One region of the Actinoallomurus rhizosphaericola genome, then DNA from elsewhere that is predicted to be linked to it. Evidence: riboswitches for the same ligand, from Rfam matches in the RefSeq annotation. Region 1 holds a riboswitch; the other holds the start of a gene.

Region 1 (8,756 bases):
AACGCGGTCATCCGCGCGGTGCCGGGATCGGCGGACCAGTCGGCGTCGCCGGGGCGGTGGACCCGCTTGAGGTTGTCCGCCGCCGCCCGCTCGCAGTCCACCGCCAGGTCGCCGGGCGCGCCGGTCAGATCGATCGCGTTGACGTCCTGGTGCGAGGCCAGCCAGGGGGCCAGCTCGGCGCGGTGGCCGGTCAGCAGGTTGATCACGCCGCCGGGCACGTCGGAGGTGGCGAGCACCTCGGCCAGGGTGATCGCCGGGAGCGGCGCGGGCTCCGAGGCGACGACGACCGCGGTGTTGCCGGTCACGACGACCGGGGCGAGCACCGAGACCAGCCCGAGCAGCGGCGAGTCGGGGGCGATCACCCCGACGACGCCGGTGGGCTCGGGCGTGGAGAAGTTGAAGAACGGGCCGGAGACGGCGTTGGCCGCCCCCGTCACCTGGGCGATCTTGTCGGCCCACCCGGCGTACCAGACCCACCGGTCGATCGCCGCGTCCACCTCCGTGGCGGCGGCCGTCTTGCCGAGGCCGGCGCCGCGCAGCTCCTCGACGAACTGGCCGCGCCGCCCCTCCAGCATCTCCGCGACGCGGTAGAGGATCTGGCCGCGGTTGTAGCCGGTCCGCGCCGCCCAGCCGGCCTGCGCCTTGCGCGCGGCCACGACCGCGTCCCGTACGTCCTTGCGCGAGGCCCGCGCGGCGTTGGCGAGGAACCTGCCCTTGGCGTCGTTCACGATGACGGTCCTGCCGGACTCCGACCGGGGGAACGCTCCCCCGATGAACAGCTTGTAGGTCTTGCGAACACTCAACCGCTCGCTCACCGCAGGTACGCCTCCAGTCCGTGCCGTCCGCCCTCGCGCCCGAAACCGGACTCCTTGTACCCGCCGAAGGGCGAGGCGGGATCGAACTTGTTGAAGGTGTTCGCCCAGACGACCCCGGCCCGGAGCCGCTCGGCCATCCACAGGATCCGCGACCCCTTGTCGGTCCAGATGCCCGCCGACAGGCCGTACGGGGTGTTGTTGGCCTTCTCGACCGCCTCGGCCGGGGTGCGGAACGTCAGCACCGACAGAACCGGCCCGAAGATCTCCTCGCGGGCGATCCGGTGTGAGGCCGCGACCCCGGTGAACACGGTCGGCGCGAACCAGAACCCGCGCTCGGGCAGTTCGCAGGCCGGGGACCAGCGGGTCGCGCCCTCCGCCTCACCGCTGTCGGACAGCTCGCGGATCTTCGCGAGCTGGGCGGCCGAGTTGATCGCGCCGACGTCGGTGTTCTTGTCCAGGGGGTCGCCGACCCGCAGCGTCGCCATGCGCGCCTTCAGCCGGTCGAGCAGTTCGTCGGCGACCGGCTCCTGCACGAGCAGCCGCGATCCGGCGCAGCACACGTGGCCCTGGTTGAAGAAGATCCCGTTGACGATGCCCTCGACGGCCTGGTCGAGGGGCGCGTCGTCGAAGACGATGTTCGCGGCCTTGCCGCCCAGCTCCAGCGTGAGCCTCTTGTCCGTGCCGGCGACGGAGCGGGCGATCTGCCGGCCGACGTCGGTGGAGCCGGTGAAGGCGACCTTGTCGATGCCGCGGTGCTCGACCAGCGCGCGGCCCGTCTCGCCCGCCCCGGTGAGGATGTTCACGACGCCGGGCGGCAGCTCCGCCTGCGCGCAGATCTCGGCGAACGCCAGCGCCGTCAGCGGCGTCGTCTCGGCCGGTTTCAGGACGACCGTGTTGCCGCAGGCCAGCGCCGGCGCGATCTTCCACGCGAGCATGAGCAGCGGGAAGTTCCAGGGGATGACCTGCCCGGCGACGCCCACCGGCCTCGGGTCGGGGCCGAACCCGGCGTACGGGAGCTTGTCGGCCCAGCCCGCGTAGTAGAAGAAGTGCGCGGCGACCAGCGGCAGGTCGACGTCCCGTGACTCGCGGATCGGCTTGCCGTTGTCGATGGACTCCAGGACCGCCAGCTCGCGGGACCGCTCCTGGATCAGCCGCGCGATCCGGAAGAGGTACTTCGCCCGCTCGGCGCCCGGCATCGGGCCCCAGACCGTGTCGTACGCGCGGCGGGCCGCCGCGACGGCGCGGTCGACGTCGTCGGCGCCGGCCTCGGCGACCTCCGCCAGAGTCTCCTCGGTGGCCGGGTTGATCGTCTTGAAGGTGTTCTTCGCCTCGACGAACTCCCCGTCGACGAACAGGCCGTACGACGGCTTGAGGTCGACGATGTCCCGTGACTCCGGCGCGGGGGCGTACTCGAAACTCATCCGATCAGTCCAGGGTGAAGTAGTCGGGACCGCCGTACACGCCGGTCGTGAGCTTGCGGCGCTGCATCAGCAGGTCGTTGAGGAGGCTGGACGCGCCGAGCCGGAACCAGTCGGGCGTGAGCCAGTCCGGCCCGGCCGTCTCGTTCACGAGCACGAGGTACTTCACGGCGTCCTTGGTCGTACGGATGCCGCCCGCCGGCTTGACGCCCACCTGGCGGCCGGTCGCCGCGCGGAAGTCGCGCACGGCCTCCAGCATGACCAGGGTGACCGGCAGGGTGGCGGCCGGGCTCACCTTGCCCGTGCTCGTCTTGATGAAGTCGGCGCCGGCCAGCATCGCCAGCCACGACGCGCGCCGTACGTTGTCGTAGGTGGCCAGTTCGCCGGTCTCCAGGATGACCTTCAGGTGCGCGTCGCCGCACTCGGCCTTGACCGCGACGATCTCGTCGGACACCTTGCGGTAATCGCCGGCGAGGAACGCGCCGCGGTCGATCACCATGTCGATCTCGGAGGCGCCGTCGTCGATCGCCCGGCGGGTGTCGGCGAGCTTGGCGTCGAGCGGCGCCCGCCCCGACGGGAACGCGGTCGCGACGCTCGCGACCCCGATCCCCGTGCCGTCCAGGGCGCGCACCGCCTCGCCGACGAGATCGGAGTAGACGCAGACCGCCGCGACCTTCGGCGCGCTCGCGTCGGCCGGGTCCGGATGGGCCGCCTTCGCGCACAGGGCCCGCACCTTGCCGGGGGTGTCCGCGCCCTCGAGCGTCGTCAGATCGACCATCGAGATCGCCAGGTCGATCGCGTACGCCTTCGCCGACTTCTTGATCGAACGGGTCGCCAACCGCGCGGCCCGCTCCTCCGCTCCCACCTGGTCCACCGGCGGCAGACCGTGCAGGAAGCCGCGGAGCTCGGCCGGTGATACGGCCGTGTCCGCGAAGGTCGACAGGTCAGGCACGTCTCCCCCTGTGTTCGAGTGTCGATCGAGGATAAGCGCCGCCGTGCGGATGTTGACCACCGGGAGTCGCGCGATCCCCCAAGATTCAACAACCTACGCATAACGGACGGCAACACCACGACGACCGGCCTCAGAGCCGCAGGCGTGCGCTCACCCCGTCTCTTCACCGAGGTCCACGCCGAGTTGGCGGGCCGCCGCGTCAACGGTCTGCTCGAGCAGGACGGCGATCGTCATGGGGCCGACGCCGCCGGGCACGGGGGTGATGAGGCCCGCGCGGGTCCGGGCGGTCTCGAAGTCCACGTCCCCGACGTTGCCGGGGTTGGACCCGGCGTCGATCACGACGGCTCCGGGCTTGACGTCCTCGCCCCGGATGAACCGCGGCCGGCCGACGGCGGCGACCAGGATGTCGGCCTGCCGCACGATCGAGGCCAGGCCGGCGGTGCGCGAGTGGCAGTACGTGACCGTGGCGTCCCCGGCCAGCAGCATCATCCCGACCGGCCTGCCGAGGATGGCGCTGCGGCCGACCACCACGGCGTGCCGGCCGGCCAGGTCGACGCCGTACTCCTCCAGCAGCCGCATGATGCCGCCGGGGGTGCAGGACGCGAAGCCCGGCAGCCCGAAGCTCATCGCGCCGAACGACTGCAGGGTGAGACCGTCGACGTCCTTGTGCGGCGCGATGGCCTCGAACGCGGCGCGCTCGTCGATGTGCGGCCCGGCCGGGTGCTGCAGCAGGATGCCGTGCACCCCGGGGTCCTGCGAAAGGGCGGTGACGGCGTCGACCAGTTCGGCCGTGGTGGTCGTGGCCGGCAGTCCCACGTGCCGCGAGGCGATGCCGGCCTTCTCGCACCGGGCGCGCTTCATGCGGACGTACGTCACGGACGCGGGGTCGTCGCCGACCAGCACGGTCGCCAGGCACGGCGGCGTGCCGGCCTCCCGGGTGATCCACGCGGCCCTGGCGGCGCTGCGCTCGACGATGCGGCGGGCCGGGCCGGTGCCGTCCATGAGACGGGCGGTCTGCGGCTGGGTCATGGGCTGCTCCTGAACGGTCGAAGTGACTCGGCCCAGGCGCACGACCAACATGTGTGCGGGCCGCTCCCCGGTGGTGCTCCACCTCAGCGCCAGTCGCGACCCGAGTCGTACCGTACCGCCCCTCGATGATCACTGGCGGCCACTGCCGATAGGCGGCAGTGGGCGCCGGTGATACCGCTCCCGCGCCGTCATGCCACACCGGGCACTCTCGCGCCGGCCGCCGTCATGTCAGACCGGACGCCTCGCCGTGTCAGGCCTTGTCGAAGTCGGTGGAGAAGGTGACCGACTCCCACTTGTCCAGCTCCGCCGTCTGCCGGGCCAGCTTCTGGCGGATCAGCTCGAGAGCGTCGCCGCCGAGCACCAGCCGCAGCGGCGGCTCGGGCTCATCGAGCATTCGGATGATGGTCTGGGCGGCCTTCGCCGGGTCGCCGGGCTGGTTGCCGTTGAGCCCGGAGAACAACGCGCGAACCGGGTCGATGGACGGCGCGTAGTCCCCGATCCGCGCCGCGGCCATCACCATCGAGTCACCCGCCCACTTGGTACGAAAGTTACCCGGTTCGATGATCGTTACCTTGGCGCCGATCGGCCGCACCTCCGCGGCCAGCGCCTCGGAGAAGCCCTCCAAGGCGAACTTGCTCGCGTCGTACCAGGCAAGGCCAGGCGCGCCGAACTGGCCGGCGACCGAGGAGATCATGAAGATGTGCCCGGAGCGCTGGGCCCTCAGCACCGGGAGCACGGCGCGGGTCACGTTGAAGACGCCAAAGGTGTTCACCTCGAGCTGCGACCTGATCTGGTCCTCGGTGGCCTCCTCAACGCCGCCGAGCAGGCCGAAGCCCGCGTTGTTGACCACGGCGTCGATGCGGCCGAACCCCTGCGCGGCGGCCTCGACGACCTCGTGCACGTCCTTCGTCGAGGTCACGTCCGTCCTGACCACCTTGACCCGGTCTGGCGCCTCGGCCACCAGGTCATCGTTGGTCTCCGGCCGCCGCACCGCCGCCACAAGGCGGTCGCCCCGGGCCACCACCGCCTCGGCGAGCGCCCTCCCCAGGCCACTGGACGTGCCGGTGATCAGCCAGACCCGGCCATCACTGGTCTCTGCCATTGTCAGGTCCCCTTGTTCGCGATAGACGGCGACACGACCACGGCATTTCCACCGTCGCCTCACGCCAATCGACTGACGAACTTCCCGGGTCAGGTTACTCAGAGGCCGTCACCCCGAGCGGATATCCGCGGAGGAGATTGATCCAACTTAATTGTGGGTCGACGCCCACCGCTTGTTGAGATGAAGCCTCGGTCAAGACCTAACAGGCGTCGACGATCCCGCTCGGTTCGGCGCTCGACCTGAGCGCGACTCTCAAGTCGCTACGGTCGGGGCGCCGTGCTCCCGCCGGCCGGCCGCGCTCCCGTCGCCGTGCCCGCGAATAACAATGATCCCGTGTTAATTCACACCGAAACCGTGTCATGTGGGTGGTGTGCACGGCCGATCAGGCCGCTAGCGTAGGAGCCCCCATTTCACCTTGGCCGCACGGGCGCCACCCCCACCATGCACTTCTGCCTATACCTTCTCCAGCAACCGACATTCAATTGATGACAATCGGAACCGAGGGAATATCGTGAACGAGGAACTGTCATGAGTCAGGGCACGGCCTCGGCCGGCGGCGGTGTCAGGGGCGTCCCTTCCGAGAAGCGAGCCGGCCGGCACTCCTCGTTGGTCCTGCTCGTGGTGTCCACGGCGATCCTGCTCGACGCTCTGGATCTGTCCATCACTCAGGTCGCGCTCCCCGACATTCGCAGAAGCCTCGACTTGTCCACGTCCGGCGTGCAGTGGACCGTCAACGCCTACGTCCTCACCTACGCCGGCTTCCTTCTCTTCGGTGGCCGCGCCGCCGACCTGCTGGGCGCCCGCCGCGTCTTCCTCTTCGGCCTGACCGTCTTCGGCGTCATGTCACTGGTCGCCGGGCTCTCGCCGAACGCGGTCGTGGTCATCCTCGCCCGCGCCATCCAGGGCATCGGCGCCGCTCTCACCGTGCCCTCCAGCGTCGCGATCATCGCCGGCACGTTCGCCGAGGGCCCTGAGCGCAACCGCGCCTTCGGTGTCTTCTCCGCGGCCGCCGCCTCCGGGTTCTCCGCCGGACTGATCCTCGGCGGCGTCCTCACCGACCTGCTCAACTGGCGATGGATCTTCTTCGTGAAGGTCCCGATCGTGGCCGCCACACTGATCATCGCGGTCCGCGTCATCCCCCGCAGCACCGAGACCATTGACCGCTCGCGCAGCTACGATCTGCTCGGCGGCGTGCTCGGCACCGCCGGTCTACTGCTCATCGCGTTCGCCGTCACGCAGATCGCCGACCCCACCGTCCCGGTGCCTCTGGTCATCGCCTCCGCGGTCGCCGCCGTGGTCCTGCTGATCGCGTTCGTCGTCAACGAGGCCAAGCACCCCGATCCCCTCCTGCCTCTGGGAATCTTCCGGATGCCGACCCTCCGCAACGCCGACATCTCATCGCTGGCCGTGCTGGCCGCCCCGTTCGGCTACTCCTACGTGGTCACCCTCTACACGCAGGAGGTTCTGCACTACTCGCCGCTGAAGACCGGTCTGGCGCTGCTGCCGGCGGCAGTGGTGTCCGCCCTCGTATCCCGCTACATGGCGCCGGCCCTCATCCGCCGCTACGGCATGCGCATCACCGGCAGCCTCGCCGGCCTGTTCCTGGTCGCCGTCGGATTCCTCATGCTGGCCCTTGTCGACGTCGACACCGGCTACGCCACCGTGCTGCTGCCTTCATCGATCATCTGCCTGGGTCTCGGCGTGGGCAACGCCTACCCGACCTACGCCATCGGCGGTGTGACCGGGGTCGGCATCTCACGGCAGGGTCTGGCGGCCGGCATCCAGCAGACCTCCCTCCAGGTCGGCGGTGGGCTCGGCCTCGCCCTGGTGGCCACCGGCGTGAGCGCCTCGCTCGACGGCAGGACCGACCCGGACGACTACATCCCCGCCCTGCACGTCGGCGCCATCGTCGGTACCGTCATCACACTGCTCGGCGCGGTCGTCACCCTCCTCGGCCGGATGGACGCCCCCGAGGCGGTCGCCGAAGAACAAGAGCAGGCGGCGACGGCGTAGACCCCCTCCTGAGCACCTCCGTGAAATAAGCCCGCCCCCGGCCGCGCGACGAAGGCCTCGTCCACTCGGCGGCTCCCGTGACCTGCGCCGGCTTCCGGGTCGATGCGACTGCGGGTGTGCCCTGGCCGTGGCCGTCGGGAAGGTCGGTGGCACCGATCATGCCTGGTGGGTAAAGTTGCCAGTTGACATGGGACCGGAACTCAAGCATCTCCGGTATTTCGTCGCCGTGGCGGAGGACCTGAGTTTCTCCGGGGCCGCCCGGCGGCTTTATGTCTCGCAGCAGGCGCTGAGCCGCATCATCCAGCAACTCGAACACCAGCTCGGCGTCAAGCTGTTCGAGCGCACCACCCGCAGCGTGCGGCTGACCTCCGCGGGTCAGGCGATGCTCGGCCCCGCGCGGCAGTCGATCGCCGCGGCCGAGGACGCGCTCAAGGCCGCCCAGCGGGCCGGCGACGACGGGTATCAGCGCTCGCTGCGGGTCGACATCTCCTCCAGCGGCCTGCAGACCGGGGCGGTCCTGCTGCGCCACTTCCGGCAACTGCACCCGCGGATACCGGTGTTGCAGATCGAGGAGGGCGTCACCCACGGCCTGGTGGCCCTGCAGGAGGGCCGCCTCGACGTGCTGCTCGGGCTGGCCACCCACTGTCCGATCGAGATTCGGGCCGAGGTGATCCGGCGCGAGACGATCATTCTGGGCATGGCCGCCGACCATCCGCTCGCGGATCTGGAGGTCGTGCCGGTGGCGCGGCTGGCCGACTTTGAGCTGTTGCTGCCCACCGAAGAGGTGGCCGTCGAGTGGGTCGAGTTCGTCGCGCAGTTCTGCCGGCAGGCGGGCATCCGAGTGCGCAGGTGGCCGGGCGTCACTTACGGCCCGCACGGCGCGGCGGACGTGCTGCGCGAGAGGCTCTGCGTCACACCGACGACGCGCTGGAACGAACCGCCTGCCGACGTGGTGTTCCGCCCGCTCGTCGAGCCTGTGCCGGTGTTCAGCTGGGCCATGATGATCGCACCTGCCGTCGAGAACACGCCTCAGGTCAGAGCCTTCGTCGAGTGCACCCGCCTGGTCGCCGAACAGTACGACTGGCTGCTGCCACGCGAAGACGACATGTTCCGGGGAGCCGACGCGACGTCGTGAAGTCTGCCGCCGTTCGGCTTGACGTGCCTCGTCCCGGTCGACCCCGCGGTGGCCGGCGCTCCGATGATCACTGCGGTCACTGCCGATAGGCGGCAGCGGACGCCAGTGAAATCGTCCTGGCTCGATAATCGGTTCGCGTCTCCTCAACGGCTCAGTACGGTTGCCGGGTGATCATTGGAGCGACCTGGGTGATCGGGCCCGAACCGGTCGGGACGGCGGGGCTGTTGCGGACCTACTTCACGGACGTCGCCTCGCGCTATTACGGCAGGCCGGCCACCGAGGCCGAGGTCGA
Region 2 (8,756 bases), on a different contig from region 1:
CCAACAAGGCGAAGGTCCACGTCGAGAACGGCGCGAAGAAGGTCATCATCTCCGCGCCGGCCAAGAACGAGGACGTCACGATCGTGATGGGCGTGAACGACGACGCCTACGACCCCGAGCTGCACACGGTCATCTCGAACGCGTCCTGCACCACCAACTGCCTGGGCCCGATGGCCAAGGTCATCAACGACACGTTCGGCATCGAGCGCGGCCTGATGACCACGATCCACGCCTACACCCAGGACCAGAACCTCCAGGACGGCCCGCACAAGGACCTGCGCCGCGCCCGCGCCGCCGCCCTGAACATCGTCCCGACCAGCACCGGCGCCGCGAAGGCCATCGGCCTCGTGCTGCCGTCGCTCAAGGGCAAGCTCGACGGCTACGCGCTGCGCGTGCCGGTGCCGACCGGCTCGGCCACGGACCTCACCGTCACGGTGGGCCGTGAGACCAGCGTCGAGGAGGTCAACGCGGCGCTGCGCGAGGCGGCCGAGGGCCCGCTGCGCGGGATCCTCACCTACACCGAGGACCCGATCGTCTCCAGCGACATCGTCACCGACCCGGCGTCCTGCATCTTCGACTCCGGCCTCACCAAGGTGATCGGCGACCAGGTCAAGGTCGTCGGCTGGTACGACAACGAGTGGGGCTACTCCAACCGCCTCGTCGACATCACCAAGCTGGTGGGCTCCCGCCTCTGAGCCGAGCGGCGGGCGGCGCACGAGCGACGGGCCCGGAACGGGAACACGAGGCCGTGAACCGCCGCCCGGCCCGGTGACGGCGAACCCACGAACGAGCGCAGCAGGTCCCGGACCTGCTGCGCTCGTTCCGACACGACCAGGAGTGCGATCAATGAGCATGTCCACGATCGACGATCTCGGCGACGTGCGCGGCAAGCGGGTGCTGGTCCGCTCGGACCTCAACGTTCCGCTGCAGGACGGCGTGATCGGGGACGACGGCCGGATCCGTGCCAGCGTCCCGACCATCAACAAGCTCGCCGACAAGGGCGCGCGCGTCATCGTCTGCGCCCACCTCGGCCGCCCCAAGGGCCAGGTGAAGCCGGAGTTCTCCCTCGCCCCCGTCGCCGAGCGGCTGGGCGAGCTGCTGGGCCGCGAGGTCCGCTTCGCCACCGACACGGTCGGCGACTCCGCGCGGGCCACCGCCGACGCGCTGCAGGACGGCGAGGTCGCCCTCCTGGAGAACCTCCGCTTCGAGGCCGGCGAGACCAGCAAGGACGACGCGGAGCGCGGCGAGTTCGCCGACCGCCTGGCCGCCCTCGCCGAGCTGTACGTCGGCGACGGCTTCGGCGCCGTGCACCGCAAGCACGCCAGCGTCTACGACGTGCCGCAGCGGCTCCCGCACGCCGCCGGCGGCCTCATCGCCGCCGAGGTCGACGTGCTGCGCCGCCTCACCGGCGAGCCCGCCCGGCCGTACGTCGTCGTCCTGGGCGGCGCGAAGGTCTCCGACAAGCTCGGCGTCATCGCCAACCTCCTCGGCAAGGTCGACCGCCTCATCGTCGGCGGCGGCATGGCGTACACCTTCCTCAAGGCCCAGGGCCACGAGGTCGGCAAGTCGCTGCTGCAGGAGGACCAGCTCGACCAGGTCCGCGGGTTCATCGAGGAGGCGGCCAAGCGCGACGTCGACCTGGTGCTGCCGGTCGACGTGCTCGCGGCCACCGAGTTCGGCCCCGACGCGCCGCACGAGGCCGTCGACGCCACCGCGATCCCGGCCGACCGCGAGGGCCTGGACATCGGCCCGCGCACCCGCGAGCTGTTCGCGAGCAAGCTGGCCGACGCGGCCACCGTCTTCTGGAACGGCCCGATGGGCGTGTTCGAGTTCGACGCCTTCGCCGGCGGCACCCGCGCGGTCGCCGAGGCCCTCATCGCCTCGGACGCGTTCACCGTGGTCGGCGGCGGCGACTCGGCCGCGGCCGTGCGCAAGCTCGGCCTCGCCGAGGACGGCTTCTCCCACATCTCGACCGGTGGCGGCGCGAGCCTCGAGTACCTCGAGGGCAAGACGCTGCCCGGCCTGTCCGCCCTGGAGGACTGACCGTGGCCTCGAAACCCGCTCCGCAGCAGCGCAAGCCGCTCATCGCCGGCAACTGGAAGATGAACCTCACGCACTTCGAGGGCATCGCCCACGTCCAGAAGGTCGCCTTCGGCCTCAAGGACGCCGACTATGAGGCGGTCGACGTCGCGATGCTGCCGCCGTTCACCTTCATCCGCAGCATCCAGATGCTGGTGGACGCCGACAAGCTCAAGCTCGTGTACGGCGCGCAGGACATCTCGCCGCACGAGAAGGGCGCCTACACCGGCGAGATCTCCGGCGCGATGCTCGCCAAGCTCGGCTGCACCTACGTCCTGGCCGGGCACTCCGAGCGCCGCCAGTACCACAACGAGGACGACGCGCTCGTCAACGCGAAGGTGAAGGCGGCCCTCAAGAACGACCTGACGCCGATCCTGTGCGTCGGCGAGGGCCTGGAGGTCCGCAAGGCCGGAGAGCACCTGTCCCACACGCTCGCCCAGGTCGAGGGCGGCCTGCAGAAGGTCCCGGCCGACCAGGCGCAGCGCGTCGTCATCGCGTACGAGCCGGTGTGGGCGATCGGCACGGGCGAGGTCGCGACCCCCGAAGACGCGCAGGAGGTCTGCGGCGCGATCCGCACGCGGCTGGCCGAGCTGTACAGTGGAGACCTCGCCGATCAGGTCCGCGTTCTCTACGGGGGCTCCGTCAAGGGCGACAACATCGCCGGCATCATGGCGAAGCCGGACATCGACGGAGCACTCGTGGGCGGAGCGAGCCTGGACGCCGGGGAGTTCGTCAAGATCTGCAGGTATCGCGAGCTGCCGGTGTGATCTTGCGCAACAGACTGCGCGTTTCTGCTGAACCACGCGGTGGAACGTCGTACCCTCGGTAGCGGATGACCTGAATACGCGAACATTCCCCGCGAGCAGCGGGGTGAATCACGAAAGCGCTGAACTGCTGTGATCATCACAATCTCCATCGTGCTCATCCTGACGAGCGCGCTGATGGTGCTGCTCGTCCTCCTGCACAAGGGGAAGGGTGGTGGCCTGTCGGACCTGTTCGGCGGCGGCATCAGCTCGTCGCTCGGCGGGTCGTCCGTGGTCGAGCGGAACCTCGACCGGTTCACGATCGGCACGGGCGTGATCTGGTTCGCGTCGATCATCGCGCTGGGTCTGCTGCTCAAGCACGGCCACCACGGCTGAGTCCGGCAAGACCCGCAGTGTGTTGACGGCCGCCGCGCCCCGCGTCGCGGCGGCCAAAGGAAGCGAGGAGTAGTCCGTGGGTAGTGGCAACGCTATTCGGGGCAGCCGTGTCGGTGCTGGCCCGATGGGAGAGGCCGAGCGTGGTGAGGCGGCCCCGCGCGTCTGGGTGAGCTTCTACTGCGCGAACCGGCACGAGTCCCGGCCGAGTTTCGCGACCGACGTCGCGGTGCCCGACCAGTGGGACTGCCCCCGGTGCGGATTCCCCGCCGGTAAGGACCCTGAGAACCCGCCGGCGCCGCCGCGCAACGAGCCCTACAAGACGCATCTCGCCTACGTGAAGGAGCGGCGTAGCGACGCCGACGGCGAGGCCATCCTCGAGGAGGCGCTGGCCAAGCTGCGCGCCGAGCGCGCCGCCATCCAGGCGGCGATGCAGCGCGCTCGTAACTAGCTCCGCGTATCGCAGCGGTGATCGGCCCGGTGCCCGCCTCGGCGGGCACCGGGCCGGTCGCGTCCCCGGCGGAGATCCGCGTCCCGGCCGGTCGGTCGCGTCCCCGGCGGGAATGCCCGCCCCGGCCGGTCGGTCGCGTCCCGTGGTGAGTCCCGATTCGGGCCGGTCGCGTCCGTGGTGGATCCCCGCTCCGGCCGCTCGTGTCCCGCGTGGAATCCCGATCGACGGCGGAGCGGTCCGTTAGGATGGGGAACGCGACTGGCGCATGAGGTGGAGTTCACCACCGGGGAGCGAAGAGATCTGGCACCGCGCGCCTGGGTGCTGGGAGCCGAGCCCGTACTGGAGGCCCCGTGCACCAGCCACCGCTGTCCCATCTCTCCGCCGCCGATCCCGACCTGGCCGGGCTGATCGAGGCCGAGGCCCGCCGGCAGCACGACAAGGTCCGCCTCATCGCCTCGGAGAACTACGTCTCGCCCGCCGTGCTGGAGGCGACCGGCTCCGTTCTGACCAACAAGTACTCCGAGGGCTATCCCGGCAAGCGCTACTACGAGGGCCAGCAGGTCGTCGACCCCATCGAGGAGCTGGCCAAGGCGCGAGCGCGCGAGCTGTTCGGCGCCGACCATGCCAACGTGCAGCCGTACTCCGGCTCGCCCGCGAACCTGGCCGTCCACCTGGCGTTCCTGAACCCGGGGGACACCTTCCTGTCGCTGGAGCTGGCCCACGGCGGCCACCTCACCCACGGGTCGCCCGTGTCGATCACCGGCAAGTGGCTGCGGCCGGTGCGCTACGGCGTGGACCGCGAGACCGGCCGGGTCGACATGGACAAGGTGCGCGATCTCGCCCGTGCCGAACGCCCGAAGCTCATCTTCTGCGGCGGCACCGCGATCCCGAGGACGATCGACTTCCCGGCGTTCGCCGAGATCGCCCGCGAGGTCGGCGCCGTCCTCGCCGCGGACATCGCGCACATCGCCGGGCTCGTCGCGGGCGGCGCGCACCCGTCCCCGGTCGGACACGCCGACGTCATCACCACGACGACGCACAAGACCCTCCGCGGCCCGCGCGGCGCCATGATCATGACGACCGAGGAGCACGCCACCGCGATCGACAAGGCGATCTTCCCCGGCCTGCAGGGCGGCCCGCACAACCACACGACCGCCGCGATCGCGGTCGCGCTGAAGGAGGCCGCGCAGGAGGAGTTCAAGACGTACGCCCGCCAGATCGTGGCGAACGCCCGGGCGCTGGCCGCGGCGCTGACCGCGCGCGGCTTCGACCTGGTCTCCGGCGGCACCGACAACCACCTGATCCTCATCGACCTGACCAACAAGGACATCGCGGGCAAGCCGGCGGCCAAGGCGCTCGACCGCGCGGGCATCGAACTGAACTTCAACACGGTGCCCTTCGACCCGCGCAAGCCGTGGAGCCCGTCGGGCATCCGCCTCGGCACCGCCGCGATCACGACCCGCGGCCTCACCGAGGAGCACATGGCGTTCGTCGCGGCGTCGATCGACCAGGCGATCACGGCGGCCGACGACGAGGCGACCCTCGACAAGATCGCCGGGGAGATCCGCGAGCTGCTCGCGGGCTTCCCGATGCCCGGCTGGGCCGCGACGCCCTGACCGAGCGCTCCATGAGGAAGGATCCGGCGGCCGAGAGGGTGCCGGATCCTTTCCTTTTGTCCGGCGGAAGTGCTGATCCGGCGGAAACGGCCATGTAGCGACCCCGTAACAGTGATGCGGGAGGCTTCCCGCGTTCAGTCGCTGAAGGGGATGACATGCCGCTGCTCCGCGTACGCACCGAGATCGACGACCGGCCGGGCCGGCTCGCCGTCCTGACCGCCGCCCTGGCGGCCCGGGGCGCGAACATCCTCGACCTGTCCGTCCAGGTCGACGCGGACGGTGTGGTGGACGAGTTCGTCGTGGACGTGCCCACCGGAGTCACCGCGGAGGCGCTCACCGCGGCCGTCTCGGTCGCGTCGGGCCGCCGGACCAGCGTCGTTCCGGCGGCCCCGCAGGAACTGATCGACGAGCCGAGCCGCGCCCTGTCCCTGGCCGTCCGCCTGCGGTCGAACCCGCGTGCCCTGCCGGAGATCCTCGCCGAACTGCTCCGCGCCGACGGCGCCGAATGGGTGGCCGGCCCCGCCGCCCTCGACGACCACCCGGATCCGACGACGGTCATCGTCTCCGCGGGGCACCTCCACGGAGTCCTCCTGCACCGCGAGGGTCTGCCGTTCACGCTCACCGAGATCGCCCGGGCCAACGCGCTGGTCCGCTCGCTGCTCCCGTCCCACGGCTCGGCGCCGACCCGGCAGCGGCTGGTCCTCGGAGACGGCACCGAGATCACCGTACGGCCGCTGACGCCGCTCGACGCGGAGGCGGTACGGGACCTGCACGCCCGGTGCTCGCTCGAGAGCCGGCGGCGGCGCTATTTCAGCGCGCGGTCGGACATCCCGGAGCGGCTCCTGCGGGTCTTCTGCGACCGGGCGCACGGTCTCACCATGGCCGCGGAGGGCCCCGACGGGTCGATCCTCGCGCTCGCCCACCTGATGTACACGCTGGACCCCGGAGTCGGCGAACTGGCGTTCCTCGTCGAAGACGGCTGGCAGGGCAGGGGCATCGGGGCGGCCCTGGCGCGTCACCTGGTCGCCGTGGCGCACGAACAGGGGCTGGCCGAGGTCCGCGCCACGATGCTCGCGGACAACACCCGCGTGCGCGCACTGCTCGGCGGCCTCGGCGGGCGCTTCCGCGCGTCCGACGATCCGCGGCTGCTCGAAGCGCGGATCGCCCTCGGCCCCGGCCGTACGGACGACCCGCGAGCGGTGCGGGTCCGGTCGGCGCGGTGACGCGGCGGCTATCGTCGTAGGGAGCCCGTGGAGGAGGTGCCCGCATGACGATGCCGCCCTTTCCGCCGGAGTTCCCCGGCGACCCGGCCCGCCCGTCAGAGCCGTCCCGGCCCGAGCGGCCGTCTCCGCCAGGGAAACCGTTCCCGCCGGGCGGGCCGCTCCCGCCGGGAGAACCGCTCCCGCCGGGCGGGCCACTCTCGCCGGGCGGGTCGTTCCCGTCAGGCGAGGCCGATCCGCTCGGCGACCGGTTGCTGGAGCACCGGATCATCCTGGCCACCGGCCGTCTGGACGGCACGCGCGCCTCGGAGGTGTGCGCGAGGCTCGTGACGCTCGCCGCCGCGGGGGACGAGGCGGTCCGGCTGCACCTGCAGACCCCGGACGGGGATCTCGAGGCGGCGTTCGCCGCCGCGGACACCGTGGCCGCGGTCACCTGCCCGGTCCACGTCCTCGTCATCGGCCAGGTCGGCGGGCCACCGCTCGCCGTGCTCACCGCCGCGCGACGGCGCGAGATGACGCCCCACGCGGTGCTGCGACTGGCCGAGCCCAGAGCGGGCCTCACGGCCGGCGGCGCCACGGACGTCGCGGCGCGGGAGGAGGAGCACCGGCGCCTCGTCGACGCCTTCTACCTCCGGCTCGCCGAGACTACGGGCCGCGAGGCCGACGACATCCGTGCGGACGCGCGGGAGGGCCGCCTCCTCACCGCCGACGAGGCGGTCGCCTACGGCCTGGTCCACACCGTCGTGGCACGGCCATAGGCCGCCTTGCGGCGGTGTGCCGGAGCTGATGTAGCAGGCGAACGAAAGGCCGCGCTAAGGAGTACGGGTGGGATCCGCTTGGCGTGATCGGTCGTCCGCCGAGGTCGCCCCGGGCCTCTGGTCCTGCCCGGTCACGGCCCGGAACTCCCGAAGCTACGACGAGCCGCGTAGTAAGGACCGTTCGGTCAGCCGATAGGGAGCCTGGTGTCAGCGGGCAAGGCCACGCCGATGTGCTCGACAACGCGTACCGCCACGCGGGCCAGGTGTTCGCCGAGGTCGCATGGTGATCGGCCGTCCGTGTCGATGTGGCGGTGCCGCCCTGCTCCGACTCGTCTCGGAACGTAGTCGCATAGATGCCTTGAGTGATTATGATTCCCTGTAGCGATCTGGACACCACCGGTAATGGAAGTAAGAGGGCGCGCATGCACACCAACATCCGGCAGCCCGGCCGCCGTAGGGGCGACCTGTTGTGTCGCGTCCGTGGAGGCGTCGTAAACGTCGCGGCGGCGGCCGGGGTGGTGCTGCCGCTGGCCGGGGCCGTTCCCGCCCACGCCGAGACCCGAAGGGTCTACGCCGCACCGGGCACGACCACCTTTACCGTGCCCACCCGGGTGTCCCGGATCAGGGTCGTCCTGACCGGTGCCGGGGGAGGCGGCAGCATGGGGACCCGCAACGACGCCTACCTGCCCTCCGGCAGCGGCGGGGGCGGGGGCGCCACCTCGTTCTGCACCCTGGCCGTACATCCCGGTGACACGATGACCATCACCGTTGGCGCCGGCGGTGCCGCGCCGAACGGCGACGGCCTCTCCGGGACGGCCTCCTCCGTCGCCTACCCCAACGCCGGCGGCGCCAGCGCCGATGCCGGTGGCGGTGGCCATACCGGCCCGGGCGGCCATGGCAACGCCGGCGGCGCGGGAGGAATGAAGGCCACCTGGTGCGTCGGCGACGATGCCGGTCACAACTTCGGCCAGGACGGCACGGCCGGAGTCAAAGACACGGGAGGTCCCGGAGGTGCGCCCGGCGCAGGGGTGTCCAACGCCTGCCCCGCCGGCACCGGCCGAGGCGGAAACGGTGCCGACTCGGCTCCTGCCCCCTTCCGGCGCGGCTTTCCGGGCGCAAACGGTTGCGTCGTCCTCACGTACTGATACCCCAAGACAGCACCGAGGGCCCGGTCAGCCCCCCGGCATTCGAAGTGTTCAATTCCCCGATCTCAGGTGGTACCGCAATGAAGCTCTCAACCGCCTCTGCGGCTGCCCTGTCCGCAGCCATCGGCCTGCTCGCCATCCCCGCCACTCAGACGCGGGCGGTGCCCCTGACGCCGACGGCCCAGACAGCTGCGCTCCCCGCAGCCGCCCGGCACCTGACCGGCGACGCCGAGCAGTGCCAGGTCTGGATTCGTTCCTACGCGTCGTGGAACAACGCCAACCAGCAGCTCAGGGACTACGTGTGCTGGACGAACGACCCGCCGGTCGTACACACGACGACCATGCTCCGGG

The links. A riboswitch is a leader RNA that binds a small molecule or an ion and turns the genes downstream of it on or off. The one in region 1 is predicted to bind ZMP and ZTP.
Region 2: it holds a riboswitch for ZMP and ZTP, as region 1 does, so the genes downstream of both, NE234_RS38940 (serine hydroxymethyltransferase) here and NE234_RS24905 (bifunctional 5,10-methylenetetrahydrofolate dehydrogenase/5,10-methenyltetrahydrofolate cyclohydrolase) in region 1, are expected to answer to the same signal.

What each region holds. Positions count from the first base shown of each region.
Region 1 covers NZ_JAMXMW010000011.1:267,816-276,571, reverse strand. Annotated here, with positions in the region: gene NE234_RS24920 (aldehyde dehydrogenase family protein) at 1-815, opposite strand, end outside; gene NE234_RS24915 (aldehyde dehydrogenase family protein) at 812-2,236, opposite strand; gene deoC (deoxyribose-phosphate aldolase) at 2,241-3,185, opposite strand; gene NE234_RS24905 (bifunctional 5,10-methylenetetrahydrofolate dehydrogenase/5,10-methenyltetrahydrofolate cyclohydrolase) at 3,336-4,214, opposite strand; ZMP/ZTP riboswitch at 4,238-4,321, opposite strand; gene NE234_RS24900 (oxidoreductase) at 4,465-5,316, opposite strand; gene NE234_RS24895 (MFS transporter) at 5,845-7,329, shown strand; gene NE234_RS24890 (LysR family transcriptional regulator) at 7,457-8,464, shown strand; gene NE234_RS24885 (GNAT family N-acetyltransferase) at 8,632-8,756, shown strand, end outside.
Region 2 covers NZ_JAMXMW010000025.1:106,888-115,643, reverse strand. Annotated here, with positions in the region: gene gap (type I glyceraldehyde-3-phosphate dehydrogenase) at 1-695, shown strand, start outside; gene NE234_RS38960 (phosphoglycerate kinase) at 853-2,043, shown strand; gene tpiA (triose-phosphate isomerase) at 2,040-2,846, shown strand; gene secG (preprotein translocase subunit SecG) at 2,976-3,218, shown strand; gene NE234_RS38945 (RNA polymerase-binding protein RbpA) at 3,295-3,666, shown strand; ZMP/ZTP riboswitch at 3,918-3,993, shown strand; gene NE234_RS38940 (serine hydroxymethyltransferase) at 4,017-5,282, shown strand; gene NE234_RS38935 (GNAT family N-acetyltransferase) at 5,438-6,505, shown strand; gene NE234_RS38930 (ClpP family protease) at 6,550-7,260, shown strand; gene NE234_RS38925 (glycine-rich domain-containing protein) at 7,683-8,405, shown strand; gene NE234_RS38920 (hypothetical protein) at 8,486-8,756, shown strand, end outside.